One region of the Roseateles sp. GW821-FHT09H11 genome, then DNA from elsewhere that is predicted to be linked to it. Evidence: riboswitches for the same ligand, from Rfam matches in the RefSeq annotation. Region 1 holds a riboswitch; the other holds the start of a gene.
What was found. Region 1 has a riboswitch for cobalamin ahead of AC07PR_RS16980 (TonB-dependent receptor domain-containing protein). Riboswitches for the same ligand answer to the same signal wherever they lie in the genome.

Region 1 (3,397 bases):
TGCCCGAGTTCATCGAAGTCGACCTGAGCGGTCTGACGATGGGTCACTCGATCCACGTGAACGACCTGAAGCTGGCCGATCACATCAAGATCGTCACGCACGGCAAGCCGAACCCGGTGGTCGCGACCCCGGTCCCGGCCGCGGCGGAAGAAGTCATCGTCGTGGCAGCTGCCCCGGCCGACGACAAGAAAAAGAAGAAGAAGTAATTTCTTCCTCTCCGGACGCTGGCCTGACGAGGTCTGCGTTCGTTGCCGGGAGGCCCCCTTCAGGGTGGCTTCCCTCCAAAGAAGGCCCCGCTCGCGGGGCCTTCTGCTTTTGAGCTCGACACTGATAATCGCGCCCCATGATTCGTCTCTTTGTCGGCCTGGGCAATCCCGGCCCTGAATACGAGGACACCCGCCACAACGCCGGGTTCTGGTGGATCGATGCGCTGGCGCGCGGCCTGAAGGTCACGCCGCAGCTGGACACCAAGTACTTCGGCCTGGTCGCGCGCGTGAACGATGCACCGGGCGCCTCCGGTCCGATCTGGCTGCTGCAGCCGATGACCTACATGAATCTCTCGGGCAAGTCGGTGGCGGCGCTGGCGCGCTTCTTCAAGATCGCGCCGGAGGAGATCCTGGCGATCCACGACGAGCTCGAGATCGCGCCCGGAGAACTCAAGCTCAAGCAGGGCGGCGGCAACGCTGGCCACAACGGGCTGAAGGACATGCAGGCCCAGCTGGGCAGCGGCGACTTCTGGCGCCTGCGCCTGGGCATCGGCCATCCGGGCCACAAGGGCGAGGTCGCCGGCTACGTGCTGCGCAAGCCGCCGGTGGCCGAGCGCCAGGCGGTCGAGGACTGCATCGGCAAGTCGCTCGAGGCCTTCAAGCTGATGACGGGCGGCGACATGGCCAAGGCCGTGGCGCTGCTGCATGCCAAGCCGCCCCGGCCCAAGCCGCCCAGACCTGCCAATCTGCCCGCCAATCTGCCGACGACCCTGCCGCCCAAGCCCGGTGCCGCAGGCGCCGCGCCGACGGCTGGCGCCCCGGTTGCCGGCACGGTGGTGACCGCGGCCTCGACGGCCGCAGCCATGGCAGCCGCTGCAATCCCTGCCCCTGGTCCTGTGCCTTCCCCGGCAGTTCCCCCTGCCCCACCCCCTATCCCCGGAGACTGACATGCCCGCGCGCGCCGCCCTGATCCTGACGACTGCTGTTCTGGTCCTCATGCTTGGCGCGGCGAACGCGCAGGACGTGCCCAAGGCGCCCCCGCAGCAGGAGCGGACCTTCGGCTTCTACCGCTGCGGCCCGGAGGGTCAGGACTTGCGCGACAGCCCCTGCCCCGAAGGACAGGGCCGCAAGGCCGAGGTCCCGAAGGACCCGGTCGATCCCAAGGAGGCCGACGCCGCGCGCAAGCGCACGGCCGCCGAGACGCGCGACCTGGCCGCGCGCGAGCGTGAGCGCGAACGCCAGTCGGCGAAGGCGCCGCCCAAGGCCGCCGGCATCGACGGCCGCCTGCCGGGACAGCGCGCCGCGAAGCCGGCGAAACCCGCGGATCCGAAGAAGCCCAAGCCCAAGGATCCGAAGAAGCCGCCGAAGAAGAAGCCCAAGGTGCCGAAGTCACCGGATGGCGCGCTGCAGCCCAAGCCCACGACGAGCGACAGCACCACGACGCCCGCAGCTCGCTAGAATGCGCGCCGTTGGTGCTCGTGCGGACATTGCGTCCGTGCAGTTAAACGGGAATCAGGAAGTGGTCGCATCCCCGATGCGCGAACCAACCTGAGCTGTCCCCGCAACGGTAAGTGGCCGCCGGTCGCGCGCCCGGGATCCTGAAGAGGGAACACCGGGCGGCAGCCGGCACTGCCTGTCCCCACGTCCACTGGCGCCTCTGCGCTGGGAAGGACACAGGCAGCGGCCACCAGCCCGGATACCGGCCAACAGGTGGCGTCTCCAGCCGATCGCGCGACGCGTCCTTCGTGAGCTTTCACAAGGACGACCCGACGACGAGCCGGCGACGCCGTTTCTCAGAGGCCCTGCGGGTGAGCAGGCGTCTGAACTCCGTCGTTGGTCCGTTCCTCATGCTTCCGTTCGTTTCGCGCGCGCGCGCTGGTGCCCGCTCGCTGCCTGCCCTCACCCCGATGGCGCTCGCCCTGTCGACGCTCCTGGCGCTCCCGGCGCTCCCGGCGCTCGCGGCGTTCTCCACGGCCGCGGCCGCGGCCGCGCAGTCCGCCCCCTCCTCCGCTTCCCCCGCGGCCTCCCCCACCGTCAGCCCTTCGAGCCGGCTCGACGACGTCACCGTCACCGGCACGCGCAGCCCGATGAAGCTGTCCGACGTCGCGGCCGACCTGACCGTCATCAACCGCGACACCATCGAGCGCCAGGGCTTCGGCAACATCGCCGCGCTGCTGCGCAACGTCGCCGGCCTGCAGATGACCAGCAACGGCGGGCCGGGCAATTCGACCTCCGTCTTCGTGCGCGGCGCCGAGACCCGGCACACCGTGGTCCTGATCGACGGCGTGCGCGTGGACGGCCAATCCTCCGGCGGCGCCAGCTGGCAGAACCTGCCGGTCTCGCAGATCGAGCGCATCGAGGTCCTCAAGGGCCCGGCCAGCGCGCTGTACGGCTCCGACGCCATCGGCGGCGTGGTGCAGATCTTCACGCGCCGGGGAGCGGGCCGCACGCAGCTGGACCTCGGCCTCGGCGGCGGCAACCTCGGCCAGGTGAAGGCCGACGTCGGCATCAGCGGCGGCACGGCGGACTTCGACTACGCCGGCTCGCTCGCGCTGGATCGCGGCACCGGCTTCAACGCCTACCTGAACACGGCGGCCCGGAGCTACAACCCCGACGCCGACGGCTGGCGCAACTACAGCGGCAGCCTGCGCCTGGGCGGTCGCGTGGCCGACGGCCAGCGCCTCGAGTTCATCGGCTTGAAGAGCCGCACCAACGCCGGCTACGACGCCGGCAAGAACGCCGACGACCGCGGCATCACCGAGACGCTGGCGGGCAAGCTGAGCCTGAACTCCACCTGGTCCTCCGCGCTGTCGACCCAGCTGTCGGCGGGTCAGTCCGAAGAGAACTACGAGACCAAGCCGAGCTCGCCCTACCTGACGAAGACGCGCATCCGCAGCGCCTCGCTGCAGGGCTTCTACCGGATCAACGAGCAACATCAGCTCAACGCCCTGCTGGAGCGTCGCGAAGATCGCCTGGTCAACACCGACCTCGTCGGCGGCGGCAAGGGCGACCGCGACCAGAACGCGCTCGGCCTGAGCTACCTCGGCACGCTCGGCGCCTTCAGCCTGCAGGCGCACGGCCGGCATGACGACGACAGCGAATTCGGCGGCATCGACACCGGCAGCCTGGCGGCGGGCTTCAAGATCGGCGGCGGCTGGCGCGTGACGGCCTCGGCCGGCAATGCGTTCCGG
Region 2 (3,397 bases), on a different contig from region 1:
CCGCCATCAGCGACAGCTGGTCGTCCGCCCGTTCCTCGAAGCGCGGGTACATGCGCGTCGGGTCCAGCACGCCTTCCTTCTCGATCACGTAGCGCTGCTTGATGCCCGAGGCCTTCTCGATGAACTCCACGTTCGAGTGCACCAGCGCCTCGCGCGTGCCGGCGGCGATGGCCTCGGCGTGCTCGGCGTTCTGCAGGTCCACGTAGCGGTTGAACGAGTCCACCAGCTCGGCGTTGGTGATGACGTGCGGGGGCTGGTAGAGACCGGTGCCGCTGATGACGACGGAATGCATGTGGCTTGTCTTCTGATGTCGCCCGTTGCAGGGCCAAGGGGGCGAAGTTTAGCGAACTGCGCCCAAAAGCCCCCGATCGATGCATGCTGCACCGCAGCGCGGCGCGGACTTCCCGCAGCACGCGTAGAATGGGTCACCGGGCCCAAATTTTGGGACTCGGTTTTTTTTGGCCGGGTCCCAAGTCAAGCGCTCGCAGCCCAGGGCGTGCACTGCATCAACGCAGCCCGACTTTGCGACTTTGGACCATGGAAATCTTTGACTACGACAACATCCTGCTGCTGCCGCGCAAGTGCCGCGTGAACAGCCGCAGCGAGTGCGACACCTCCGTCGAGTTCGGCCCCCGCCGCTTCAAGCTGCCGGCGGTGCCTGCGAACATGAAGACGGTCGTCGACGAGTCCATCACCGAATGGCTGGCCGCCAACGGCTACTTCTACGTGATGCACCGCTTCGACCTCGATGCGATCGCCTTCGCCCGCACGATGCGCGACAAGGGCCTGCTGGTCTCGCTCAGCGCCGGCGTCAAGGAGGCGGATTACGCCCTCATCGACCGCCTGGGCGCCGAGGGTCTCGGCGCCGACTACATCACCATCGACATCGCCCACGGCCACGCCGATGCCGTGCAGCGCATGATCGGTCACATCAAGCACAAGCTGCCCGACACTTTCGTCATCGCCGGCAACGTCGGCACGCCCGAGGGCGTCATCGACCTCGAGAACTGGGGCGCCGACGCGACCAAGGTCGGCATCGGTCCGGGCAAGGTCTGCATCACGCGCTTGAAGACCGGTTTCGGCACCGGCGGCTGGCAGCTTTCGGCGTTGAAGTGGTGTGCCCGCGTCGCGACGAAGCCGATCATTGCCGACGGCGGCATCCGCCATCACGGCGACATCGCCAAGAGCGTGCGTTTCGGTGCCGCGATGGTGATGATCGGCTCGCTCTTCGCGGGTCACGAGGAATCGCCGGGCAACACCGTCGAGGTCGACGGCAAGCGCTACAAGGAGTACTACGGCTCCGCGTCCGACTTCAACAAGGGCGAGTACAAGCACGTCGAGGGCAAGCGCATCCTCGAGCCCGTGAAGGGCCACCTCGCCGACACGCTGCGCGAGATGGAGGAGGACCTGCAGAGCTCCATCTCCTACGCCGGCGGCCGCAGCCTCGGCGACCTGCGCAAGGTGAACTACGTGGTCCTCGGCGGAGAAAACGCCGGCGAACACCTGTTCATGTAAGGACCAGGCCCGCGGACAGCGAGCGCTGGTGGGGCCGGAATGATGCGAGGGGTTCCCGGAGGGATGCCCCTCGCGTCGTGGAGTGCCCGCGCCAGGCCTCACGCAGGAGTGCCCGCTCCAGCCCTCCCGCAGTTCAGGGAGCGCAGCGCCCTCCGCCCCTCCCGCTATGATGCCGCCCGTTGGTGCTCGCGCCCGGCTCCCTGCCGGCGCAGTTCAACGGGAATCAGGAGGGGCCGCACCCGCGCGGTCGTGGCCCCAACCTGAGCTGCCCCCGCAACGGTAAGCGGAAGGCGCGCCTCTTCTGAAAGCTGAGAGCGCGCGGCTCGTGTCTGAAAACCACTGGACGGTCGTCCGGGAAGGCAACACGGGTTCATTCTTCCGACAGCCCGGATACCGGCCAACAGGCGGATCGTCGCCGTCCCTCCAGGGGGATGGTGCGTCCATTCCGCATGCGGCCGCGGGGAAGCGGCCGTCTGCCGCTGCTCATCCGATTCCGACATGCAAGCCTCTTCTCCCCGCGCCGCGTTGCGCGCCGTCGCCCGTGCTTCCGCGACCGCGCTGGTCGCCCTGCCCGCCCTGTCCATCGTCTCGACGGGCGCCTTCGCGCAGTCTTCGCTCGATCCCGTCGTCGTCATCGGCACCCGCGAGCCGCAGGCGCTGAGCAAGAGCGTGGCCGACGTCGTCCTGATCGACCGCGACACCCTGCGCGACAGCGGCGCCGCCAGCGTCGAAGAGGTCCTGCGCCGCTACGCCGGCCTGCAGGTCCTGCAGAACGGCGGTCCCGGACAGACCGCCGGCTACCTGCTGCGCGGCACCAACACCAACAGCACCATCGTGATGATCGATGGTCTGCGCGTCGGCTCCGCGACGCTGGGCCAGGCGGCCTTCGAGTCGATGAGCCTCGACCAGATCGAGCGCATCGAGGTGCTGCGCGGTCCCGCCTCGGGCCTGTACGGCTCGGACGCGGTCGGCGGCGTGATCCAGATCTTCACGAAGCGGGGTCAAGGCCCGCTGAACATCACCGCCGGCGTCGCCGTCGGCGAGTACGACTCGCGCAAGGCGGACTTCGCGCTCAGCGGCGCGCAGGCCGGCTTCGACTACGCGGCCAGCATCGGTCGCGAGACCAGCGACGGCGTGTCGTCGATCCGCCCGAACGACATCAACGGCTACTACAACCCCGACCGCGACGGCTTCCGCCGCACGTCGGCCACGGCGCGGCTGGGCTTCACGCCGGCCGAGGGGCATCGCATCGGCGTCAGTGCCTCGCAGAACAAGCTCAACGCGCAGTACGACAGCGCCAATTTCAATCCGCCGGACTTCCTGCCGGATGCGTCGCCGGACTTCCGCAACCGGCTGACGACCCGCGTGGTCAGTGCCGATTACCGCGGCACGCTGTCGCCGATCTGGACGACGACCGTGCTGGCGACGCACGGCATCGACGACTCGCGCTCCGGCGCGCCGGATCCCGTGCCGTTCAAGACGACCCGTGATCAGGCCACCTGGCAGAACGCCCTGCGCCTGGCGCCGGACCAGCAATTGCTGCTCGCCTACGAGCATCTGTCGGAGAAGGCCGAAGGCGTCGTGACGGATGCGCTCAAGCGCAACAACAACGCCTACATCGCCGGCTACACGGGCCAGTTCGGCGCGACCTCGCTGCAGGCCAACCTGCGCCGCGACGACAACTCCGCCTACGGCGGCTTCACGACCGGCACGCTGGGCGCGAGCTACGCGATCACCGAGACCCTCAAGGTGCGCGCGCTCGCCAGCACCAGCTTCCGCGCGCCGACCTTCAACGACCTGTACTTCCCGTTCTATGGTCGTCCGGACATCCAGCCCGAACGCGGTCGCAGCATCGAACTCGGCGTGAACTGGCGCTCCGGCG

Region 2: linked by a shared signal. The riboswitch ahead of AC07PR_RS09375 (TonB-dependent receptor domain-containing protein) and the one ahead of AC07PR_RS16980 (TonB-dependent receptor domain-containing protein) in region 1 are both predicted to bind cobalamin.

The regions. Positions count from the first base shown of each region.
Region 1 is NZ_JBWKOA010000005.1:15,108-18,504, forward strand. It holds gene AC07PR_RS16965 (50S ribosomal protein L25/general stress protein Ctc) at 1-206, shown strand, start outside; partial or broken gene pth (aminoacyl-tRNA hydrolase) at 344-949, shown strand; gene AC07PR_RS16975 (hypothetical protein) at 1,155-1,664, shown strand; cobalamin riboswitch at 1,660-1,928, shown strand; gene AC07PR_RS16980 (TonB-dependent receptor domain-containing protein) at 2,054-3,397, shown strand, end outside.
Region 2 is NZ_JBWKOA010000002.1:506,896-510,292, reverse strand. It holds gene AC07PR_RS09385 (beta-ketoacyl-ACP synthase III) at 1-292, opposite strand, end outside; gene AC07PR_RS09380 (GMP reductase) at 538-1,515, shown strand; cobalamin riboswitch at 1,679-1,931, shown strand; gene AC07PR_RS09375 (TonB-dependent receptor domain-containing protein) at 2,014-3,397, shown strand, end outside.